DNA from 2 places in the Streptomyces sp. NPDC051136 genome. Region 1 is predicted to be linked to the other one. Evidence: predicted binding sites of a transcription regulator. Region 1 holds the regulator's gene; the other holds the start of a gene.
The links. Region 1 encodes HspR, which represses chaperone genes until heat shock. Its sites were predicted from a motif close to TTGAGNNNNNNNNNCTCAA; they were not measured.

Region 1 (6,743 bases):
GTCGATGAAGTGCCAGCCGGAGCGGTAGGCGGTGGCCATCTCCCGCCGGAAGGAGCGGTCGTCAGGTGGAGTAGTCATGTCACGACCAAATGGTGTCACTCGTAGTGGCTTCGGCGTTCGCACTGACGGACGCAGCGGGCACCGCCGCCACTGACTCCACGCTACTCACTCGTCCTTCACCCTGCGCGGTACCGAGGCCATTCAGAGCCCCGAAGGCCACGACGGCGGAGAAGGCGGCGACAAGCACCGAGCGAAGCATTCTCTTTGACATAGTCGGCTTCGTCCTCATTTAAAGGTCCCCTCTTCCCCCGTCGGATAAGACGATGGCTCATTCAGGCACGTCATGGCCACACAATCGGTGCATCATGTTCCTGCATGTTCAGGACCCTGGGGGGTGGAGATTTGACAACGAATCGGACCAACGGGACACATCCCCATACCCTTGCTGAACTGTGCAGGGAAGGAGGGCGTCTGTACGCGAACGCCCTGCGTACCGGATACATCACCCGCGCCGACGCGCAACCCGCGCCGTGCCTCGTGGAGTTGGCCCTCCTGCATCCCGACCCCGACGATGCCGACCTGCTGCGTCCGGTGTCCCCCGCGGTCGCCCTGGCCCAGCGTCTCAATCCGATCGAGCGGGAGATCGCCGAACGCAGGCGGGCATCCGTCGAGCTGGCCGAAGCCCTGGAGCCGTTCATGGCCCTCAGTGCGCAAGGCGTGACCTCCACCCACTCGATCACCGTGCTGGAGGGCCTCGACCGCATCAACGCCGCCCTCGACCTGGCGACGAACCAGTGCACGAACGAGGTCCTGAGCATCCAGCCCAGCGCACGCCATCCGGAGCGGAGGGTCATCGAGGGTCTGGAGCGCGACAGGACCCTGACCGAGCGCGGAGTGCGGATCCGGACGCTGTACCAGCACACAGCACGCTACAGTCCCGAGCGGCTCGCCTACGTGGACCGCTTCTCCAGCGGCAAGGCCGAGTACCGCACCATCGACGAACTGGTGGAACGCCTGATCATCTGCGACGAGACCGTGGCGTTCATTCCCGTCCGCGACGATCGACAGGTGGCTCTGGAGATCCGCCACCCGGGCCTGGTGGGTTACCTGATCAAGGTGTTCGAGTTCATCTGGAGCCGAGCGGTCCCGCTCACCGCCGGCGCCCCCTACGAGACGGCCCCCGACGGCCTCACCGACATCCAGCACTCCATAGCCAAGCTCCTCGTGGAGGGCCACGTCGACGAGGCCATCGCCCGGCGCCTCGGCATGAACGTACGCACCTGCCGGGCGCACATCGCCAAGCTGGCGACGGCACTGGGCAGCGGCAGCCGCGCCCAACTCGGTTACCTCATAGCCCAGTCTGGGATCCTTGAACAGGGGAACCAGAATCCGGGAGGGGAGGCCCACCGATGACGGGCGGGACGCACGAGCACCGCGGCGACGAACTGTGCGAGACGGGGCTCGCTCTCTACGCCCGTGCTCTGCGTGAGAGCCACGTGAGCAGTGACGAGGTGTCGACCGCTCCGTGCCTGGTCGACCTCGGCTTCCTGCACCCCGCCGTCGACGACCTGGAGCGACTGGAACCCGTCCCGCCCACGGTGGCGCTGCAACGCCTCCTCCGCTCCTCCGAGGACCGCATCGCCGACGAGAGACGCCGCGGCCAGCGCATGGCCGACGCCTTCGAGCCCCTCATCCGCATGGGCGGCCGTGACCTCGCCCACGAGGACACCCCGGCGCTCAGGATCCTGAGCAGCAAGAGACGCACGGGACAGGCCATCGAGGAGGCGATGGCCGAGGGCACGCAGGAGCTCCTCGCGATCCAGCCGCACGACGCACACGTCACCAAGCGCCCCGACATCCTCGAAGGCGCCCTGAAACGGGACCAGGCCTTCCTCGACCGCGGCGCCCGCATCCGGGCCCTGTACCAGCACACCATGCGCCACGCCCCCTACGCGCGCGCCCGCTACGAGCAGTTGACCGGCGACGTGGAGGCCCGCACCCTCGACGAGATCACCGAACGCCTGATCGTCGTCGACCGTGCCGTCGCCTTCATCCCCGCCAGCGCCGACCGCTCGCTCGCCCTGGAAGTGCGCCACCCCGCCCTCATCGCCTACTTCGTCAACACCTTCGACCGCCTGTGGCGCCTCGCCACTCCCATGTATCCCCAGGCCGTCCACCAGCCCACCCTCAACGGCATCCCTCCCCGCCAGCGCGCCATAGCCGCCCTCCTCATCGAGGGTTACACCGATTCGGACATCGCCGACCGCCTCGGCATGAACGTGCGCACCGCCCGGGTCCACATCGCCAAGCTCGCCGCCACCCTCGGCAGCGAGAGCCGGGCTCAGCTCGGGTACCTCATCGGGCGGTCGGGGATTCTCGACCGGGAAGGATGACGGGGGCCGGGGCGCTGCGGGGGGAGCCGTCCAGGCCGGCCTGGGCGATGCGCACGCCCAGCTGGGTGCGGCTGGTCGCGCCCAGGGTCTCCGAGAGGCGCGCGATGTGCGCGCGGGCCGTGCGGACGCTGATGCCGAGGCGCTCCGCGATCACCGCGTCCTGGTGGCCCTCGGCGAGGAGCGCCGCGATGGACTGCTCGCGATGGGAGATGCCCTCGATGCCGGTGTCGGGCAGGGGCGCCGTCAACGGGATCGCCAGGCGCCACAGCCGCTCGAAGACCGTGACCAGGTAGGCGATCAGGGCCGGGTGACGCAGTTCGAGGGCCACCGTGCGGTCGGTGTTGGCGGGGATGAAGGCGACCGTGCGGTCGAAGAGGATGAGGCGGTCGATGACCTCGTCCAGGGTGCGGGCCTCCACCGCGTCACCCATCAGCTCCAGGTAGTTGAGCAGACCCTGCCCGTGCCGGGCCACGTGCGTGTACAGGTCCCGCATCCGCACCCCGCGCCCGCGCAGCGCCAGCGCCCGGTGCAGCCCCTCCGACAGCTCGTGCTCGCGCCGGATGCCGCCGGGCTGCACGGTGAGCACCTCCGTCGTGCAGGCCGCCGTCGCCTCGTCCATCGCGGCCTGGATACGGGACAGCCCGTCGAGGACCCGGATCGCCGTGCTCTCCGGGCCGGCCGGGGCCTGGAACAGCCGGCCGAGGCTCGCGTACCACTCGAAGGCCTCCACGGCCGAGCCCACTCGCCGCTGACTGGCGCTGACCTCGTCGTGGACCCCGCGCAGCAGCCGTGTCATGACCTCCTGCGGGGAGGTCGGCACCAGCCAGTCCATGTCGTCGGGGTCGGGGTGCAGCAGGGCCAGTTCGAGGAGGCAGGGAACCGGCTCGGCGTCCCGGCGACGCACCCGGCCGCGCCGTACGGCCCGGGAGTACACGCGGTCGCCGGTCGCGCACAGCCGGTCGGCCCCGTGCGGGTGCTCCTGAGCCCCGTGCCCGGTCATCGCCCATCCCACCCCCGGTTCCGGCTCCTCCGCAGCGCAACTATGCGCGGCTCGCACCGGCCACCGCAACACGGGTCCGCGCGCAGCGGAACGCGCGGGGCGCCGGTCGCGACCGAAATGTCCGGGCCGGAGAACCGGGGCGACACGAGGACCGCTACAGCCCCGCCTCCTTGCACGCGGCCTCGAACTTGGCGGTGCAGATGTCGGTGACCTTGTAGAAGCCCTCCGCGAGCACCGTGTCCTCGATGTTGTCCTTGGTGAGGGCGACGACGGGCACGAGCTGGGCGGGGATGCCCTTGTGGGTGGGGCTGTCGACCTTGTCGCGGGCGAGCGCCTCGAACTGGATGTCGCGGCCCTGGACCCGCGCCACGGCCATCTCCGCGGCGTTCTCCGCCTCCTGCGGGTAGGACTTGTACACGCTCATGTACTGCTCGCCGGTGACGATGCGCTGCACCGCCGCGAGCTCCGCGTCCTGGCCGGTGATCGGGGGCAGGTCGGTGACGCCCGCGTCCTCCAGGGCCTTGATGATGCCGCCGGCCATGCCGTCGTTGGCGGAGTAGACGCCCGCGATGTTCTTCTTGCCGATCTTCCCGATCGCCTCGGTCATGTTCGCCTCGGCGTTCTCCGGCTTCCAGTCCTTGGTGTCGAAGGACTGGGCGATCGTCAGCTTGCCGTTCAGCTCGGACAGCGCGCCCGCCTTGAACTGCTTCGCGTTCGGGTCGGTGGACGAGCCGTTCATCATGACGATCTTGTCGGAGCTGCTCGGGTCGCCGCCGAGCGCCTCGATGAGCGAGCGGCCCTGGACCTCGCCGACCAGCTCGTTGTCGAAGGAGATGTAGGCGTCGATCGGGCCCTCGGCCAGCCGGTCGTAGGCGATGACGGGGATGCCGGCGTCCTTGGCCTTCTGGACGCTGTCCCCGATGGCGTGCGCGTCGACCGCGTCCAGCACGATCACGTCGACCTCTTCGTCGACCATCTGCTGCATCTGCTGGGCCTGCTTGGCGGCGCTGGCCTCGGCGTTGGCGTACTTGACGTTGCCCTCGTCGCGCGTGAGGTCACCGACCTTCGCCTTGAAGAAGGGGTAGTCGAACTGCTCGTAGCGCGTGTTCTCCTTCTCCGGGAGAAGCAACCCGACGGTGATGTCGTTGCCCTTGGTCGGGCTCGCGTCGTCGCTGCCCCCCGACGCGCCCAGCACGCCGCAGGAGGCCAGCGGGAACGTCAGCAGGGACGCGGCCACGGATATGGCGATACGACGGGCACGGCTACTCACTGCGCTTTGCCTTCCGACACACGGGTGTGGGTGGTGAACCGGGGGCCGGGGGCGACTCGGGTGGCCCCGGCGACCCTTGGTGAAGGAAGCCAACGCTGTCTTCACCAAATCGTCAAGAAGTACTAGACCAATGAGACAGCACCGTTGCGAACAAGCCCCGGAGGACGGGTGGGTCCTCCGGGGCTCGCCGTGCCGTTTCCGTTGCGCCGCCTGCCGGTCCGGTCAGTCCGGGGACTGCCCGTGGCGCTTGGGCCGCCAGACCACCAACGCGCTGGTCTGCTGTACCTCTTGGTAAGGGACCAGGTCACGGCGGTACGACGCGTGTACCGCGGCCTCGCGCTGACGCATCGCGGTGGCCGCGCCGTCGAGTGCGTCGGCCAGCTCGGCGGCCCGGGCCTGGAGCGCGGCGACCTGGTTCTCCAGTTCGATGATGCGCTTGATTCCGGCCAGGTTGATGCCTTCGTCCTGCGACAACTGCTGGACCTGACGGAGCAGTTCGATGTCACGGGCCGAGTACCGACGGCCGCGGCCCGCGGTGCGGTCCGGGGAGACCAGGCCGAGGCGGTCGTACTGGCGCAGGGTCTGCGGGTGCAGTCCGGAGAGCTGGGCCGCCACCGAGATGACGTAGACCGGGGTGTCCTCGGTCAGTTCGTACGGATTGCGTCGCCGACCGTCCATTCCCGTCAAGCTCCCTTCGCGGCCTGGAACAACTCCGCCCGCGGATCCTCGTCCGCGGTCGCCTCGCGATACGCCTCCAGCGCGTCACGAGCCTTCCCCGTCAGGTCCTTCGGAACACTCACCTCCACGGTGACCAGAAGGTCGCCGCGGGTGCCGTCCTTGCGTACCGCGCCCTTGCCCCGCGCCCGCATCGTACGACCGCCCGGCGTACCGGCCGGCAGCTTCAGCGTGACGGGCGGCCCGCCCAGGGTGGGGACCCGGATCTCACCGCCGAGGGCCGCCTCGGTGTAGGTGACCGGGACGGTGACGGTGAGGTTGTCGCCCCGGCGTCCGAAGACCGGGTGCTCCTTGACGTGCACGACCACGTACAGGTCGCCCGCCGGGCCGCCCCGCTCGCCGGGCGTGCCCTTGCCGCGCAGCCGGATGCGCTGCCCGTCCGACACCCCGGCGGGGATACGGACCTGCATCGTCCGCGAGGACTTGGCGCGCCCGGAGCCCTTGCACACGTCGCAGGGGTCCTCGGCGATCAGGCCGCGGCCCTTGCAGTCCGGGCACGGGTCGGTCAGCGAGAAGCCGCCGCCCGAGCCCCGCGCGACCTGCCCGGTGCCGACGCAGGTCGGGCACACGCGCGGCGTGCCGTTCTTGTCGCCGGTGCCCGAACAGGCCTTGCAGGGCGCCTGCGAGGACATCCGCAGCGGCACGGTCGCGCCCTCGATGGCCTCGGTGAAGCTGAGGGTGACCTCGGACTCGATGTCCTGCCCGCGCCGCGGCTGGGTGCGGGTGCCGCCGCCCGGTGAGCCGCCGGTGCGGTTGAACAGGCCGCCGAAGACGTCCCCGAGGCCGCCGCCGAAGCCGCCGGCGCCCTGGCCCCCGCCCTGGGCGCCGCCTCCGAAGAGGTCGCCCAGGTCGAAGTTGAAGGTGCCGCCGCCGCCCGCGCCCGGCCCCGGACGGAAGCCTCCGTTGCCGAAGAGGGAGCGGGCCTCGTCGTACTCCTTGCGCTTCTTGGGGTCACCGAGGATGTCGTTGGCCTCGGAGATCTCCTTGAAGCGCTCCTCCGCCTTGACGTTTCCCTTGTTGGCGTCCGGGTGGTTCTCGCGGGCGAGCTTCCGGTACGCCTTCTTGATCTCGGCCTCGGTGGCGTCCTTGGGGACGCCGAGAACCTTGTAGTAGTCCTTCTCGATGAAGTCCTTCGTGCTCATCCCCGACGTCCCTCCTCTCGCGCCTTACCCGTCGTCACCTCGAGCTCAGCCCTCGTCCGGGCCACCGCTCTCCTTGTTCCCGGCGGACCCGGCGGTCCCGGAGCCTCCGGGGTTCCCGGCGCCGTCCTCCGGGCCGGAGGCGTCCTGCGCGTCGGTGGCGTCCTCGGCCGGCTTGACCGTCTGGGCGCCCGGCTGGGGCTCGG
Region 2 (6,743 bases), on a different contig from region 1:
TAGAAGCCGTTCTCACCGAGCAGCAGGTTGGCGACCTGGCGCAGGAACTCGCCGGAGGCGGCGCCCTGGATGACCCGGTGGTCGTAGGTCGACGTGAGCGTCATGACCTTCGAGATACCGAGCTTGTTCAGGGTGTCCTGGCTGGTGCCCTGGAACTCCGCCGGGTAGTCCATGGAGCCGACGCCCAGGATGACCGACTGGCCGGGCATCAGGCGCGGCACGGAGTGGACGGTGCCGAGGCCGCCGGGGTTGGTCAGGGAGACGGTGACGCCGGTGAAGTCGTCCATCGTCAGCTTGTTGTCGCGGGCGCGACGGACGATGTCCTCGTAGGCCTGCCAGAACTCGAAGAAGTTCAGCGTCTCGGCCTTCTTGATCGCCGCGACGACCAGCTGGCGGTCGCCGTTGGGCTTGACCAGGTCGATGGCGAGACCGAGGTTGATGTGGGCCGGCTTGACCAGGGTCGGCTTGCCGTCCTTCTCGCCGAACGAGTGGTTCATCGCCGGCATGGCCTTGATGGCCTGCACCATCGCGTAGCCGATCAGGTGCGTGAAGGAGATCTTCCCGCCCCGGGCGCGCTTGAGGTGGTTGTTGATGACGATGCGGTTGTCGAACAGCAGCTTCACCGGGACGGCGCGCACGGACGTGGCCGTGGGCAGCTCCAGCGAAGCGTTCATGTTCTTCGCGACCGCGGCGGCGGGACCGCGCAGGGTCACCAGCTCCGGGCCCTCGGGCGCGGAGTCGGCGTCCTTGGTGGGCGCGGCGGCCTTCGCCTGCGGCTTGGCGGCCTGCTTGGCCGGTGCGGCGGCGGGCTTCGCGGCCGGGGCGGCGGGCGCGGCGGCGGCGGGCTGCGGGGCCGGCTTCGCGGGGGCGGGCGCCGGTGCGGCCGCCTTCGGCTGGGCCGGGGCGGCGGCCTGCGCCTGCGGGGCGGGGGCGGCCTGCGGCGCGCTGCCGGAGTCCGTGGTCACGGTGGCGGGGGCGGCGGGCTGGGCCGCCGCCGCTCCGGGCTTGTAGTCGGCGAAGAAGTCCCACCAGGCTCGGTCCACGGAGTTCGGGTCCTGGAGGTACTGCTGATAGATCTCGTCGACGAGCCACTCATTGGCACCGAACGCGGCCGCGGGGTTCTTTCCCGCGGTGCCCGCTTGGTCGGTGTCGGTCGAGATGCTCGAGTTACTGGGGGACTGTGGCGACACGGCGAGAACCGCCCTCTTCCGCTTCACAAGATGGTGGACAGCGGGAATCAAGGCTACGCCTTGCCGACCCCGAAGGTCAGACCGGGCCCGTTCATCGTCGCGTAAGTCACATCGCGGACCGTGTTTCGGCGCTGGAAATGGCGGGAAACAAGCGAGGTTCTGTGGCGTGAGGGATCGGGAGAGCGGGACCCGGCGCCTCGAAAACGCGGGTCCGTGCCTGATCACACGTGTCCGCCTGGGCGGATGCAGTGGATCTTGACACTCCGCTTCGCACCCTACGTCAACCGGAGGTCGACGGCAGGCCCGGAAGAGTGATGAGGATCCGGCAGCCCCGCTCGGATTCGGCCACCCCGATCCGGCCGCCGTGCAGATCCACCGCCCAGCGCGCGATCGCCAGGCCGAGACCGGTGCCGCCGTCGCTGCCCGGACCGTGCGGCCGCGACACCGACCCCCGGTTGAACCGCTCGAAGACCCGGCGCCACTCCGAACGCGGGATGCCGGGACCCTCGTCCAGCACCTCCAGCTCCAGGGACTCGGGCAGCTCCCCGCGCCGCGCCCGGACCGTCACCCGGCCGTGCGGCGGACTGTGCTTGACGGCGTTGTCGATGAGGTTGGCGACGACCTGGTGGATGCGCTCGGGGTCGGCGTGCGCGGTCAGCTCCGGCGGGAAGACGTCCAGGGCCAGGTGCACGTCGGTGCGGGTGTGGCTGCCGGAGCCGGAGGCGATGCCCGCGCGGGCGGAGGCGACCATGTTGGCCTCCTTGAGCACGCCCGACAGGTACGGCCACACCTCGAAGCGCCGCTTGCGCAGCGGTATCACGCCGTTGTCCAGGCGGGAGAGGTCGAGGAGCGTCTCCACCAGCCGGCCGAGCCGCTCGGTCTGCCCGAGCGCCGTGCGCATGGTCTCCGGGTCGGCCTCGGTGACGCCGTCCACGATGTTCTCCAGCACCGCGCGCAGCCCCGCGATCGGGGTGCGCAGCTCGTGCGAGACGTTCGCCACCAGCTCCTTGCGCTGGAGGTCCTGCGCCTCCAGGTCGTCGGCCATGCGGTTGATGGTGACGGCCAGGTCGCCCAGCTCGTCGCGGCGGTTCTCCCGCACCCGGCGCGTGTAGTCGCCGTGCGAGATGGACCGGGCGACCGCGTTCATCTCGTCCAGCGGCGCGGTCAGCGAGTGCGCCACGAACTGCGTGATCAGCAGCGTGGCGATCATCGAGAACACCGTGATGAAGCGCAGCTCCGTCTTGGTGTGCACCGCGATCACCGAGAGACCGGTGGTGATCAGCACCGACGTGACGACGAGGGCGCCCAGCTTGGTCTTGATCGAGAACGGGCGTACGCCGCCCCAGGGATCCCCGGCGGTCCGGCGGCCGGGGCTCCTCCGTGCGGCTTCCCGTCCCCGGCTCATGGCGTCGGCGTCTCCAGCGCGTAGCCCACGCCGTGCACGGTGCGGATGCGCTCGGCGCCGATCTTCCGGCGCAGCGCCTTGATGTGGCTGTCCACGGTCCGGGTGCCGGAGGCGTCCGCCCAGTCCCACACCTCGGCGAGCAGCTGCTCACGGGAGAGCACCGCGCGCGGGGTGTTCGCCAGGCAGACCAGCAGGTCGAACTCGGTCGGCGTGAGGTGCACGTCCTCGCTGCGCACCCGCACCCGGCGCTGCGCGTGGTCGATCTCCAGCTCGCCCAGGCGCAGGATGCCGCTGCGCGGTGTCGAGGCGGCCACCACGGCCCGCTCCACCCGCCGCAGCAGCACGTGCACACGGGCGGCCAGCTCGCGCATCGAGAACGGCTTGGTCATGTAGTCGTCGGCGCCCACGCCGAGTCCGACCAGCATGTCCGTCTCGTCGTCGCGCGCGGTGAGCATCAGCACCGGCACCGGCCGCTGGGCCTGCACGCGGCGGCAGACCTCCAGACCGTCGAAGCCGGGCAGCATGATGTCGAGGATCAGCAGGTCGGGCTGCCAGGCCTCGGCCGTGTCGACGGCGGACGGACCGTCGCCCGCCGTCTGCACCAGGAATCCCTCGGCGCGCAGGCGTGTCGCGATGGCGTCCACGATCGTCTGATCGTCCTCGACCACCAGTACCCGGCGCTGTGCGCCCTGCGTGGCCGTGCCGTTGTGGGAGGTCTGTGTCTGCTCCATCGCCCGCCCCTGAGGTGTGCTCTCCGGAATCCGTGGGGTGATCCCATGACTGCGCTTGACGCTTGAATGATCCGCGCCAGGGCAGCAGCGTACGGGGAGTCACCGCGCCTTTGCTATCCAGGCCCGACGCCGATGTGGATGACGTCCGGAACGCCCCGGGCAACGGGGATCTCTTCGGTACGCACCTGCTGGAAACCGGCATTACGCAAGGTTTCTTCGAATTCCGGAGAGGGCTGTGCGGACCACACGGCGAGCACCCCGCCGGGCCTCAACAGCCGTGCACAGTCCGCCAGTCCGGACGGTCCGTACAGCCCGTCGTTGCCCTCGGTGACGGTCCAGCCGGGGCCGTTGTCGATGTCCAGGCACAGGGCGTCGTACGTGTCGGATGTCTCATGGACGTACGCGACCAGGTCCGCCTCGACGATCTCCGCGCGCGGGTCGGCCAGCGCGTCGGCGGACAGCTCGGCCAGCGGCCCGGTGCGGTGCCAGTCGACGATCGCGCGCTCGCGTTCGACGACCGCGATCCGGCCCCAGCGGGGATCGGCGGCCGCGTGCGCGAGGGAGAAGCCGACGCCGAGCCCGCCGATGAGCAGGCGGGGCGCGGTCTGCCCGCCGGAGGCGGCCAGCGCGTCGGCCGCCGCGTCGACCAGGCGCCGCTCCGAGCGCCCGTCGGAGGTGTCCATCAGGAAGCAGCCGTTCGCGATGATCTGCAGCAGCCTCCCGTGCCGGCGCAGGACCACCTCGCCGTACGGGCCGTCCCGGCGGTCCAGCACCTCGGGGGCGTCGGGAGAGTCGTGGGAAGTGAGGGGCATCGGCCCATCCTGGCACCCGCCCGGCGGGGAATGCCGGTCGTTTTCGCGGTGCTCTCCCGGGAGGCGGAACGCCCGGCCGCCATGTGATCGCTCAGAGCGAACATCCCCGGGGGAACATTCGGAGGCTCCCGTTCATTGAGTCGATGTAACTCAACTTGACTGCCGAAGGGGAGATCATGGCTGCTGAGTCCGCCGCCTTCACACCGCTCACCCTGCCCGTGCTGCCGCTCGACGACGAAGTGGTCCTGCCCGGAATGGTCGTCCCCCTGGACCTGAGCGACGCCGAGGTACGGGCCGCGGTGGAGGCCGCCCAGGCCGCCGCCAGGTCCGAACCCGGCAAGCCCAGGGTCCTGCTCGTCCCGCGCATCGACGGCACCCACGCCGCCACCGGCGTGCTCGGCACCGTCGAGCAGGTCGGCCGCCTGGCCGACGGCGATCCCGGTGCCCTCATCCGCGGCCGGGGCCGGGTGCGGATCGGCGCCGGCACCACCGGCCCGGGCGCCGCGCTGTGGGTCGAGGGCACCCGGGTCGACGAGACCGTCCCCGACCCGCTGCCCGGCCAGGTCGCCGAGCTGGTGACGGAGTACAAGGCGCTCGCCACCGCCTGGCTGCGCAAGCGCGGCGCCTGGCAGGTCGTCGACCGGGTCCAGGCCATCGACGACGTGTCCGCGCTGGCCGACAACTCCGGCTACTCGCCCTTCCTCACCACTGAGCAGAAGGTCGAGCTGCTGGAGACCACCGACCCGGTCGCCCGGCTGAAGCTCGCCACGCAGCAGCTGCGCGACCACCTGGCCGAGCAGGACGTGGCCGAGACCATCGCGAAGGACGTCCAGGAGGGTGTCGACAAGCAGCAGCGGGAGTTCCTGCTGCGCCGCCAGCTGGAAGCCGTGCGCAAGGAGCTGCGCGAGCTGAACGGCGAACGGGACGGCGAGGAGAACGACGACTACCGCGCCCGGGTCGAGGCCGCCGACCTGCCCGAGAAGGTCCGCGAGGCCGCCCTCAAGGAGGTCGACAAGCTGGAGCGCTCCTCCGACCAGTCGCCCGAGGGCTCCTGGATCCGCACCTGGCTCGACACGGTCCTGGAGATGCCGTGGAGCGAGCGCACCGAGGACGCCTACGACATCCAGGGCGCCCAGGCCGTGCTCGACGCCGAGCACGCGGGCCTGGAGGACGTGAAGGAGCGCATCACCGAGTACCTCGCGGTGCGCAAGCGGCGCGGCGACCGGGGCCTCGGCGTGGTCGGCGGCCGGCGCGGCGGCGCGGTGCTGGCCCTGGTGGGCCCGCCCGGCGTCGGCAAGACCTCGCTCGGCGAGTCCGTCGCCCACGCGATGGGCCGCAAGTTCGTCCGCGTCGCCCTCGGCGGCGTCCGCGACGAGGCCGAGATCCGTGGCCACCGGCGCACGTACGTCGGCGCGCTGCCCGGCCGGATCGTGCGGGCCATCAAGGAGGCGGGGTCCATGAACCCGGTCGTCCTGCTCGACGAGATCGACAAGGTGGGCTCGGACTTCCGGGGCGACCCGGCCGCCGCCCTCCTGGAGGTCCTCGACCCGGCCCAGAACCACACCTTCCGGGACCACTACCTGGAGGTCGAGCTGGACCTGTCCGACGTGGTCTTCCTCGCCACCGCCAACGTCCTGGAGGCCATCCCCGAGGCCCTGCTCGACCGCATGGAGCTGGTCCGCCTCGACGGCTACACCGAGGACGAGAAGGTCGTCATCGCCCGGGACCACCTGCTCCCGCGCCAGCTGGAGCGGGCCGGACTGGACGCCGACGAGGTCACCGTCGACGAGGGCGCGCTGCGCAAGCTGGCGGGCGAGTACACCCGCGAGGCGGGCGTGCGCACCCTGGAGCGGTCCATCGCGCGGCTGCTGCGCAAGGTGGCCGCCCAGCACGAACTGGGCGAGCGGGAGCTGCCGTTCACCGTCACCGAGGGCGACCTGCGCGCTCTGATCGGCCGGCCGCACCACGTGCCCGAGTCCGCCCAGGACCCGGCGGAGCGGCGCACCGCGGTGCCCGGCGTGGCCACCGGCCTCGCGGTGACCGGCGCGGGCGGTGACGTCCTGTACGTCGAGGCGTCGCTGGCCGACCCGGAGACGGGCGCGGCGGGTCTGACCCTCACCGGTCAGCTGGGCGACGTGATGAAGGAGTCGGCGCAGATCGCGCTGAGCTTCCTGCGCAGCCACGGCGCCGAGCTGGAGCTGCCGGTCGGCGACCTCAAGGACCGGGGAGCGCACATCCACTTCCCGGCGGGCGCGGTCCCCAAGGACGGCCCGAGCGCCGGCGTCACCATGACCACGGCCCTCGCCTCGCTCCTGTCGGGCCGGCTGGTCCGCACCGACGTGGCGATGACCGGCGAGGTGTCGCTGACCGGGCGGGTGCTGCCGATCGGCGGGGTCAAGCAGAAGCTGCTCGCCGCGCACCGGGCGGGGATCACCACGGTGATCATCCCCAAGCGCAACGAGCCCGACCTGGACGACGTCCCGGCGGAGGTGATGGACAAGCTCGACGTCCACGCCGTCACCGACGTCCGCCAGGTCCTGGAACTGGCGCTCGCACCGGCGACGAACGGTGCGCGGCCCGAGGTTCCGGTCGCGGCGTGACGGAC

Region 2: lon (endopeptidase La) is a predicted target of HspR. The motif match lies at 4,274-4,292, and genes of this name have one in related genera.

The regions. Positions count from the first base shown of each region.
Region 1 is NZ_JBITFE010000003.1:271,598-278,340, forward strand. Features, by position in the region: gene ACIBCJ_RS10410 (hypothetical protein) at 1-78, opposite strand, end outside; gene ACIBCJ_RS10415 (hypothetical protein) at 80-259, opposite strand; gene ACIBCJ_RS10420 (helix-turn-helix transcriptional regulator) at 376-1,413, shown strand; gene ACIBCJ_RS10425 (LuxR C-terminal-related transcriptional regulator) at 1,410-2,393, shown strand; gene ACIBCJ_RS10430 (helix-turn-helix transcriptional regulator) at 2,356-3,393, opposite strand; gene ACIBCJ_RS10435 (substrate-binding domain-containing protein) at 3,548-4,663, opposite strand; gene ACIBCJ_RS10440 (heat shock protein transcriptional repressor HspR) at 4,886-5,341, opposite strand; gene dnaJ (molecular chaperone DnaJ) at 5,347-6,540, opposite strand; gene grpE (nucleotide exchange factor GrpE) at 6,586-6,743, opposite strand, start outside.
Region 2 is NZ_JBITFE010000006.1:155,007-161,749, reverse strand. Features, by position in the region: gene ACIBCJ_RS18650 (multifunctional oxoglutarate decarboxylase/oxoglutarate dehydrogenase thiamine pyrophosphate-binding subunit/dihydrolipoyllysine-residue succinyltransferase subunit) at 1-1,190, opposite strand, end outside; gene ACIBCJ_RS18645 (ATP-binding protein) at 1,471-2,595, opposite strand; gene ACIBCJ_RS18640 (response regulator transcription factor) at 2,592-3,326, opposite strand; gene ACIBCJ_RS18635 (spermidine synthase) at 3,440-4,138, opposite strand; gene lon (endopeptidase La) at 4,315-6,738, shown strand.